3 regions of the Shewanella sp. SW24 genome follow, and region 2 is predicted to be linked to each of the others. Evidence: predicted binding sites of a transcription regulator. Region 2 holds the regulator's gene; each other region holds the start of a gene.
What was found. The regulator NrdR, encoded in region 2, represses ribonucleotide reductase genes. The targets are predictions, from matches to a motif close to AAACACNANATNTNGTGTTT.
Positions count from the first base shown of each region.

Region 1 (3,285 bases), on a different contig from region 2:
ACCTTGCTCTTTGGCTAAGTTCATTGAGGCTTTCAGTAAATAGTACTGAATCGCTTCGAAGGTTCTGTGGGTTAAAGCGTTCGCGCTACCATCGGAATACTTCATGCCGTTTTTCGCTAAATAGTTAGCGAAGTTGATCACGCCTATGCCTAAGGTACGGCGATTCATCGAGGCGATTTGCGCGGCTTTGATAGGGTAATCTTGATAGTCCAATAGATTATCCAGTGCGCGTACGGCGAGGTCGGCTAATGGCTCAATATCAGATAACTCTTTGATAGAACCCAAGTTAAGTGCTGACAGCGTACAAAGTGCGATTTCACCTTCAGGATCATCGATGTTGTTCAATGGTTTAGTCGGCAGGGCGATTTCAAGGCACAGGTTAGACTGTCTGATCGGCGCAACTTTTGAATCAAACGGGCTGTGAGTGTTGCAGTGATCCACGTTCTGAATGTAGATACGGCCCGTTGAGGCACGCTCTTGCATCATCAGTGAAAACAGTTCAACGGCTTTTATCGTTTTCTTACGAATGCTGCTGTCTTGCTCATATTGCAGATATAAACGTTCGAATTCGTTTTGATCTTCAAAGAAAGCATCGTACAAGCCAGGTACGTCAGATGGGCTAAATAAACTAATGTTTTCGCCTTTGATCAGACGTTGATACATCACTTTGTTCAGCTGCACACCGTAGTCTAGATGACGGATACGGTTGTCTTCGACGCCGCGGTTATTTTTCAATACCAGCAGAGATTCGACTTCTAAGTGCCAAATAGGGTAGAACAGGGTCGCAGCACCGCCACGCACGCCGCCTTGAGAACACGACTTCACTGCGGTTTGGAAATACTTATAGAAAGGTAAACAACCTGTGTGGAAGGCTTCACCACCACGGATTGGGCTACCTAAGGCGCGAATACGACCGGCGTTAATACCGATACCCGCACGTTGGCTGACGTATTTCACGATAGACGAAGCGGTCGCGTTGATGGAATCTAAGCTGTCACCACATTCGATCAGTACGCAAGAGCTAAACTGACGCGTTGGGGTACGCACACCGGCCATAATTGGCGTTGGCAGCGACAGTTTAAAAGTTGATACTGCGTCATAGAAATCTTTAACGTATTTCAGGCGCGTCTCTTTTGGATAACGGGCAAACAAGCAAGCTGCAACCAAAATGTAAAGGAACTGGGCGCTCTCATAGATTTCGTGGGTAACACGGTTTTGAACTAAATACTTGCCTTCAAGCTGTTTTACTGCAGCGTAGGAAAAGTCCATATCGCGCCAGTGGTCGATATAGGTATCCATCACATCCAGTTCTTCGCGGGTGTAATCTCTTAAAATGTGTTGGTCGTATTTACCTAGCTTAACCAACTTAGTCACGTGAGCATACAATGCGGGCGGCTCAAACTGACCGAAGGCCTTCTTACGCAAGTGAAACACCGCTAAACGAGCAGCGAGGAACTGATAGTCCGGTGATTCTGGAGAAATTAAATCCGCCGCAGCCTTGATAATGGTTTCATGGATAGCTTCGGTTGGGATGCCATCGAAAAACTGTAGGTGCGAGCGAAGTTCAACTTCCGAAACAGAAACGTTTTTTAATCCCTTGGCTGCCCAAGTAATTACGCGGTGTATTTTTTCGAGATCGATATTCTCACGATCGCCACAGCGTTTTGTGACTGTCATAGTGCTATTCATTTGGAGATAGGCCTTGGTTCTTATATGTATTTAGGTGAGCAAAATCACCGTACGTATCCTTGTAAAACAATCAATAATCGTCCCTTAAATACAGCTGACTGGTTACAAACGAGTCAATTAAGCGGCGAGCTTCTAGTGTGTCTGATTGTTACCTATACACAAGATATGGTGTTTTAAATTATATGGGATACAAGATAGTGAGGTTTGCCCCTATTTGCAAGTCTGAATTCAGGGGACATCTTGTGGATAACGTGAGGATAAACTTTTGCGTTAGTAACGACTAACCTTGAAGCTCAATTTCAGGTTAGCGTGTCACACTCATGGGGGATTTTTAGGCGATCTTTTTCTTTAGATCGCGTTCGCTCACGAGTGCCGATCTTTTATCCGCCTGACTTTTTCCGTGGGTCATAAATAGTATGCTGACACACTGATGTCCGTCAGTGAAGTTACGTATTGTATGCCTTATTCGTGAGCATTTGTAGGCGCTGTTTTTGGTTGATGTTGTTAAGCCAGTGCTTCGATTAGTGCTTGATGTAGCTCAGTTGGGCTTGCAAAATGCGCGTGCGCAGGCCATTGCAACGGCTTGTCGTTCACGCCCAGATAACCCCATAGGGCCACGCCGCCTAACATGCCAGTAGCCTTGGCCGCGAGCAAATCTCGCTCGGCATCCCCAAGATACAAAATGTGCTCTGGAGCACAGTTCAGCTGTTGTGCGCCTAACAGCATAGGTGCAGTGTGGGGTTTTGGGTGTTTTGTCGAATCGCCACTAATGATAACGGGCATACGCAAGTGTAAATTCAGTTTTCGCAATAAGGGACGGGTAAAGCGCGCAGGCTTGTTGGTGATCACCCCAAACGGCAGCTGAGTTAACTCGAGCCAATCGAGTAATGCTGCTATGCCTGTAAATAGCGCACAATGATCGCCATTTATACGCTGATAGTGGGCGAGTAGCCCTTGCTGAACTTGAGACCGAAGATCTTCTGCCGCATCAGGGATCGCGGCATCGACTAAGGCAAAACTGCCGTGGGATGCGGCGTAGCGCATGGCCGCTAACGGCTGCGCGGCGATGCCGACGTCTTGAAGACTTAAATTGAGGGCTTGCACCAGATCCGGCGCGGTATCGGCTAAGGTGCCGTCGAGATCGAACAGTACGCCTTTGATCTGTGCCAGACTCATATTAATCAACCTTACGCGTCGCTATCATGTAATTCACATCAACCTTAGGCGTGTACTTAAAAATGCCCGTCAATGGGTTGTAGCTTACCCCTAAGGCATCGGTACAGATAAGATCGGTATTATCTACGAGCTCAATCAGCTCCGAAGGCTTAATGAATTTTTTATGCTCGTGGGTGCCAACTGGCAGCATTTTTAGCAAATATTCCGCACCTAAAATGGTGTGCACGTAGGATTTAATGTTGCGGTTGATGGTGGAGAAAAACACATGACCACCGGGTTTGACCATGTCACAGCATGCTTTAATCACAGATTGTGGATCGGGTACATGTTCGAGCATTTCCATGCAGGTCACCACATCGTAATAGGCTTGATGATCTTGGCTGTGGGCCTCGGCAGTATTTTTTACATAATTAATGCTCA
Region 1 is NZ_JAKKSH010000015.1:103,378-106,662, forward strand. It holds gene nrdA (class 1a ribonucleoside-diphosphate reductase subunit alpha) at 1-1,689, opposite strand, end outside; gene L5M17_RS13860 (HAD family hydrolase) at 2,194-2,865, opposite strand; gene ubiG (bifunctional 2-polyprenyl-6-hydroxyphenol methylase/3-demethylubiquinol 3-O-methyltransferase UbiG) at 2,867-3,285, opposite strand, start outside.
Region 1: the regulator NrdR is predicted to act here: its motif matches at 1,844-1,863, upstream of nrdA (class 1a ribonucleoside-diphosphate reductase subunit alpha).

Region 2 (3,285 bases):
TCGCAGATTATGATCCGGAACTGTTTAACGCAATTCAGAATGAAACTCTGCGTCAAGAAGAGCATATTGAGCTGATTGCTTCTGAAAACTACACCAGTCCACGCGTGATGGAAGCGCAAGGTTCACAGTTAACCAATAAGTACGCTGAAGGCTATCCAGGCAAGCGTTACTACGGTGGTTGTGAGTATGTGGACGTAGTTGAAACCTTAGCGATTGAACGTGCTAAACAACTGTTTGGCGCAACTTACGCTAACGTACAACCTCATTCAGGTTCACAGGCAAACAGCGCGGTTTACATGGCATTGTTAAAACCTGGCGATACCGTACTGGGTATGAACTTAGCTCACGGTGGTCACTTGACCCACGGTTCACCGGTTAACTTCTCTGGCAAACTGTACAACATCATTCCTTACGGTATCGACGAGTCTGGCAAAATCGACTACGACGAGATGGAGCGTATTGCCTTAGAACACAAGCCTAAGATGATGATCGGCGGTTTTTCTGCCTATTCAGGTATCGTTGATTGGGCAAAAATGCGTGAAATCGCAGACAAAATCGGTGCTTATTTATTTGTCGATATGGCACACGTTGCCGGTCTTATTGCTGCGGGCGTTTATCCAAACCCAGTACCACACGCGCATGTTGTGACATCTACGACCCACAAAACGTTAGCGGGTCCTCGTGGTGGCGTGATCCTATCTGCTGCTGACGATGAAGACTTGTACAAAAAGTTGAACTCTGCGGTATTCCCTGGCGGTCAAGGTGGCCCATTAATGCACGTTATCGCCGGTAAAGCGGTGGCGTTCAAAGAAGCTCTAGAGCCAGAATTTAGAGTGTACCAACAGCAAGTGGTTAATAACGCTAAAGCTATGGTTGAAGTGTTCCTTGAGCGCGGTTACAAAATCGTCTCTGGCGGAACCAGCAACCACTTAATGCTAGTTGACCTGATTGGTCGTGACTTAACGGGTAAAGAAGCCGATGCTGCCTTAGGTAGCGCTAACATTACCGTGAACAAAAATTCAGTGCCAAACGACCCACGTTCACCCTTTGTGACCTCTGGTGTGCGTATCGGTACGCCAGCTATTACGCGCCGTGGCTTTAAAGAAGCGGAATCGAAAGAGCTGACGGGCTGGATTTGTGACATCCTTGATGATGCAAGCAATCCTGCTGTGATTGAGCGTGTTAAAGGCCAAGTATTGGCACTTTGCGCACGTTTCCCTGTTTACGGCTAATTTGCCTATGCATCTACGCTTAGTAGATGAAGGGCCGAGATTGACCGCCGACAGACTTGATACTTATCACATCAGGTATTTAGCATCAGGTATTTAGCATCAGGTACTTAGCATCAGGCACTTAACATTAGGTTGTTAAGCTCAGGTAGTTAACCTCAGCCCATAAATAGGATAAAATCTCATGGCCGCATCTCGCGGCCATTTTTATTGGTAAAATCTTAGGTTTAAATCCATTGCGTTTGACTGAGATTTAACAGGTAAAGCCATTAACGCTTTACCACCATTCACTGGCAGGAGGCTCAATGCATTGTCCATTTTGTAGCGCGACAGATACTAAAGTCATCGATTCCCGATTAGTGGCAGAAGGCCACCAAGTGCGCCGTCGCCGAGAATGCACCGAATGTCATGAAAGATTTACCACCTTCGAAGGCGCCGAATTAGTTATGCCTAGGGTGATTAAGCGCGATGGTTCACGCCAACCCTTTGATGAAGAAAAACTCCAAGGTGGCATGTTGCGCGCCGTTGAAAAACGCCCCGTATCTATGGATGAAATAGAGCAAGCACTCAGCAAAATCAAGTCTACTCTGCGCGCCACTGGCGAGCGGGAAGTGCCGTCAGAAATGGTGGGTAACTTAATGATGGAGCAATTGATGAGCCTAGATAAAGTCGCCTACATTCGTTTCGCTTCTGTGTACCGCGCCTTTGAAGACGTGTCTGAATTTGGCGAAGCCATCGCCAAGCTGCAAAAGTAGTCATTGAGTTTTGTCGCCGACAAGGCAGACGTGTACGAGCGATTGGCGTGAAAGCACAAATTTAAAAGACAGGTTTGTAAGACTGGTGAAAGCCGAAACCTTTAACAACAGGGTTGAACATGAGCTTGAACATAAGTTGGTCCGTACTCGATACCCAAATGATGAGCCGCGCGATTCAATTGGCGCGCAAAGGCTTTTACACCACAAGACCCAATCCCTGTGTGGGCTGCGTTATCGTTAAAGATAATCAAATCATCGGTGAAGGTTATCATCAAAAAGCGGGTGAACCCCACGCCGAAGTGCATGCGCTACGTATGGCTGGCGAACGCGCCCGCGGCGCAACGGCCTATGTCACTTTAGAGCCCTGCAGCCATTATGGCCGCACGCCGCCCTGCGCCTTGGCGCTGATCAATATTGGCGTTAAACGTGTGGTGGTCGCGGTGGAAGATCCTAATCCGCAAGTAGGTGGTCGTGGCATTCAAATGCTGCGTGACGCCGGTATTGAAGTGGATGTGGGATTACATCGCGATGAAGCCTATGCCTTGAATTTAGGCTTTATGAAGCGGATGGAATCGGGTTTACCCAGAGTTACAGTAAAATTGGCTGCGAGTCTCGATGGTAAAACCGCGCTGTCTAACGGTGTGTCTAAATGGATAACCGGTCCAGAATCTCGTCGCGACGTGCAGCGATTACGTTTACGTTCTTGTGCACTGGTCACGGGAATTGAAACCATACTGGCGGACGATCCCTCACTCAATGTGCGTTATCAGGAACTTGGCAGCTTAAAAGACAGTGTAACCGAGGCGCAATTACTGCAGCCATTAAGAGTGATACTCGACAGTCGCGCCCGTTTGCCGTTATCGGCCGCCTGCTTGGCTATCGTATCGCCCATACTCTTGGTCTCGACCGTGGCTTATTCCGCAGAGTTTCAAGCACAATTGCCCTCCCATGTGAGTTGCCTCGTGTTACCTGCAATTGCAGGTCGCGTCTCATTGCCTGAACTATTAAGCTATTTAGGCCAAAGCTGTAATCACGTGCTGGTGGAAGCGGGTGCAACCTTAGCGGGCGCATTTTTAGCGCAGGGGCTTGCCGATGAGTTAGTGCTGTACCAAGCGATGAAAATCCTCGGTGGGTATGGGCGTAATCTGCTGCAATTGCCCGATTATCAAACCATGGCACACATTCCTGCACTAATTTTGGTAGATGAGCGCAAATTAGGGCCAGATACCCGTTTAACTTTGAGCGTTATGCTTGATACCTCTTTATCTAAATCGAATTGGAGCAAGATAACCGTTTAACCT
Region 2 is NZ_JAKKSH010000009.1:154,656-157,940, forward strand. It holds gene glyA (serine hydroxymethyltransferase) at 1-1,232, shown strand, start outside; gene nrdR (transcriptional regulator NrdR) at 1,535-1,984, shown strand; gene ribD (bifunctional diaminohydroxyphosphoribosylaminopyrimidine deaminase/5-amino-6-(5-phosphoribosylamino)uracil reductase RibD) at 2,104-3,282, shown strand.

Region 3 (3,285 bases), on a different contig from region 2:
ATTGGGATATTCACCGTAACAAATAAAGCCGCCGTTGGCGATAGCGGGATATGGCTGTTCAAAATCAATTTTATCGTAAGGATTTACGCTTTTTTCCACATCGAGGTGGAAACTATTCGTGTAATAGCCCTTGTCCGTCACCCCTGTGACTAGCCCAAATTGCTTCGCATCCAGTTTACAAAAACGGCTGCAGAGACTCTCACTTGGCGTGCTATACAGACTAAAGCCATAACCTGTTTCGGCCTTCCACGCATCGGTAGCCGCTTTAAGATAAGCTACAATAGCAACGGCTTTTTCCCTTAATTGTGCATCATCAAATACATGGGTTTGGGTGCCATAGAGTGCATTCATGGTTTCATGCAAGCCAATGTAACCGAGTGAAATTGATGCGCGGCCATTTTTAAAGATTTGCGCCACATCATCATCAGCGCGCAAGCGTACACCACAGGCGCCTTCCATATAGAGGATAGGTGCCACGCGAGCTTTAACACCGTTCAGTCGCTCAATACGAGTATCCAGTGCTTTACGGGCTAATACTAATCTGTCATCTAAAATGCGATAAAATTCAGCTTCATCGCCATTGGCTTCTAAAGCAATCCGCGGCAGGTTTAAACTGACCACTCCCAAATTATTGCGCCCTTCATGCACAAGCTCGCCATTTTCTTCATAGGTGCCTAAAAAGCTACGGCAGCCCATTGGGGTTTTAAATGAACCAGTCACTTTCTCGACTTGCTCGTAGTTGAGAATGTCGGGATACATGCGCATTGTTGCGCATTTGAGCGCCATCTGTTTTACATCGTAATTGCAATCGCCCGCTTTATGATTAATACCATCGCGAATCGCAAACACTAGCTTAGGGAATACTGCCGTCTTGCGATTTTTACCCAATCCCGCCATCCGCACTTTGAGCATAGATTGCTGAATTAAGCGTGATTCCCACGACGTACCTAAACCAAACCCAAAGGTCACGAACGGTGTTTGACCATTGGCAGTGTGTAAGGTATTGACCTCATATTCCAAAGACTGGAATGCATCGTGACATTCTTTTTCAGTTTGTGCCGTAGCAAAGGCTTTGGCATCGGTGATCTTCCAATTCAGGGCAATTTGGTAATGCTTGTCGTAGCTCTTAGCGACAAATGGCGCTAACACTTCATCGATACGGTTGATAGTTGTGCCGCCATAGATATGACTCGCCACTTGGGCAATGATCTGCGCGGTCACTGCTGTCGCTGTTGAAATAGACTTAGGGGTTTCAATTTCGGCATTACCCATTTTAAAGCCGTGGGTCAACATGCCAGCTAAATCAATCAACATGCAGTTAAACATCGGGAAAAACGGCGAGTAATCTAGGTCGTGGTAATGGATCTCGCCCGCCTCATGGGCAGCGACCACATCCTTTGGCAAAATATGACTCTTGGCATAATGTTTAGCAACTATGCCCGCGAGTAAATCCCGCTGAGTAGGAATGACTTTTGAATCTTTATTAGCATTTTCATTGAGCAAAGCCGCATTGCTTTGCTCAACTAAACCACGGATTTCGAGGTTGAGTTTACTGGTCGCTTCACGGCACACATCTCTGTCGTGGCGGTATTCGATATACACGCGCGCAAGGGACTTGTACGGCCCTTCCATCAGTAAATTCTCAACCGCATCTTGTAGATGGTGGATATCAACTTCAGCTAATGGCGCGACGCTTTGACTGATACATGCTGCCACTGTCGCTGCATAGTCGCCATCCTCTATTCCAACTGAGTTTGCAGCGGCATTCACTGCATCCCTTATCCTTGTTTCATCAAAAGGTGTGCGGCAACCATCACGCTTAATTACGACTGGCATTGTTCAGTTCCTCTCCATCTCGCCTAAAAATTAACACTACATCTAGTGATTTTAAAAGCATAAAACACAATATGTAGAGTATTAGGCTACAATGACGGTAAGGAGTCCATGATCCAGATCATAGTTTTTAGGATGAAATAAAAGAACAAACAAGAACTGCAGCTAGGCCCAATTATCTGAAAATTGCGCCTTGACCTGCTGATTAAACCCAGCTAGTTGAATGCGTGACAATTTGTGTTTATCACGCACTATGGATGTGAATTAACGTTTAGCAAGCGCAAGATAACTACTGAGTTGGCCCGATGCAGATTGATGTGCCCCCATAGATGAAGCAAGTTGCATCATAGATTTTAGCCCCTGCCACTGCTGCTTTTGAGCATCCGTAAGCGGAGGTTCAGAATTCAAATAATCCGTCAATTGGCTAAGGACTTTCGTGGCCTTCTGGGCTAGCACCGGCGACTGAGCATCATCCATATTGGTTAAGACGTTTTTAGCATCAACTAAGGTATTGATAAGAGGATTATTAGGTGATTTTTTAGCTAATGACTTGATTTCATCATCTAAAAAATCTTGCAACGATTGTTTAGTCGGCGTTGTTGTGCTCGGCACTGTAATACCGTTTTTCGATAAACGCTCGAGTTGCACATCCGATAAAATGCCATCTTTTTGTAAGCGCGACACCAATGCGGGAATATCGGCGACGCCAAATTGACCATCAGCAAAAAAATCCTTCGCCATCGATTGAATTTTCTGTGCGCGTTGCGCCCGTGGCGACAGCGCTATCTCATCGGTTTTACCTTTATCGGGTTTGGTAGCATCCGTCTGCGTTTTATTTGTTTCTGTCGTAGTATCGGTTTTAGCCGTGCTCGTCTTTTGGCTATTGGCACCATAGGCATCGGCGATACTGGCACTGCTGCGATTAAGATTAAAGGCATTTAAAATAGAATTCATCGTCAAAAATTCGGCGTCTAAGACTCAATAACGGTTTTAAAGCAAAAACTAAGCCAATCAAGTATTAATCAGTGCAACCCCTGAGTTAATAGCATCACTATGCATAAACCAACTTGTATCTAGGACTGTATATCTTCGATCAAGGCAAGACATTGCCGCCTTAGTAAATCGAGTGCCTCAGCGTCCATCTGCACTTTATCAAGCAAGGTTTGCTTCAAGGCAAGAGCTTCGTGCCTGATACCCTCTCCTTGACTTGTCAGAGTGATCAGCTTTTTCCGCTCATCTTCAACGCAGTCTAATCGCGTAATCAACCCCTTCAACTCTAACCGCTTGACGATGGGCGTTAAGGTTCCCATATCGAGTTTAGTCGCCATTGATAGCTGGGTTTGGCTACAGCCGTTTTGACGCCACAGGGTTTGCATCACTAAATATTGAGGGAAAGTTAACTCGTATGCCTCGAGTAGAGGCCGATAAGCACGCACTAATGCATTGCTCGCA
Region 3 is NZ_JAKKSH010000001.1:103,787-107,071, reverse strand. It holds gene nrdD (anaerobic ribonucleoside-triphosphate reductase) at 1-1,836, opposite strand, end outside; gene L5M17_RS00450 (hypothetical protein) at 2,098-2,787, opposite strand; gene L5M17_RS00445 (MarR family winged helix-turn-helix transcriptional regulator) at 2,907-3,285, opposite strand, start outside.
Region 3: the regulator NrdR is predicted to act here: its motif matches at 1,868-1,887, upstream of nrdD (anaerobic ribonucleoside-triphosphate reductase).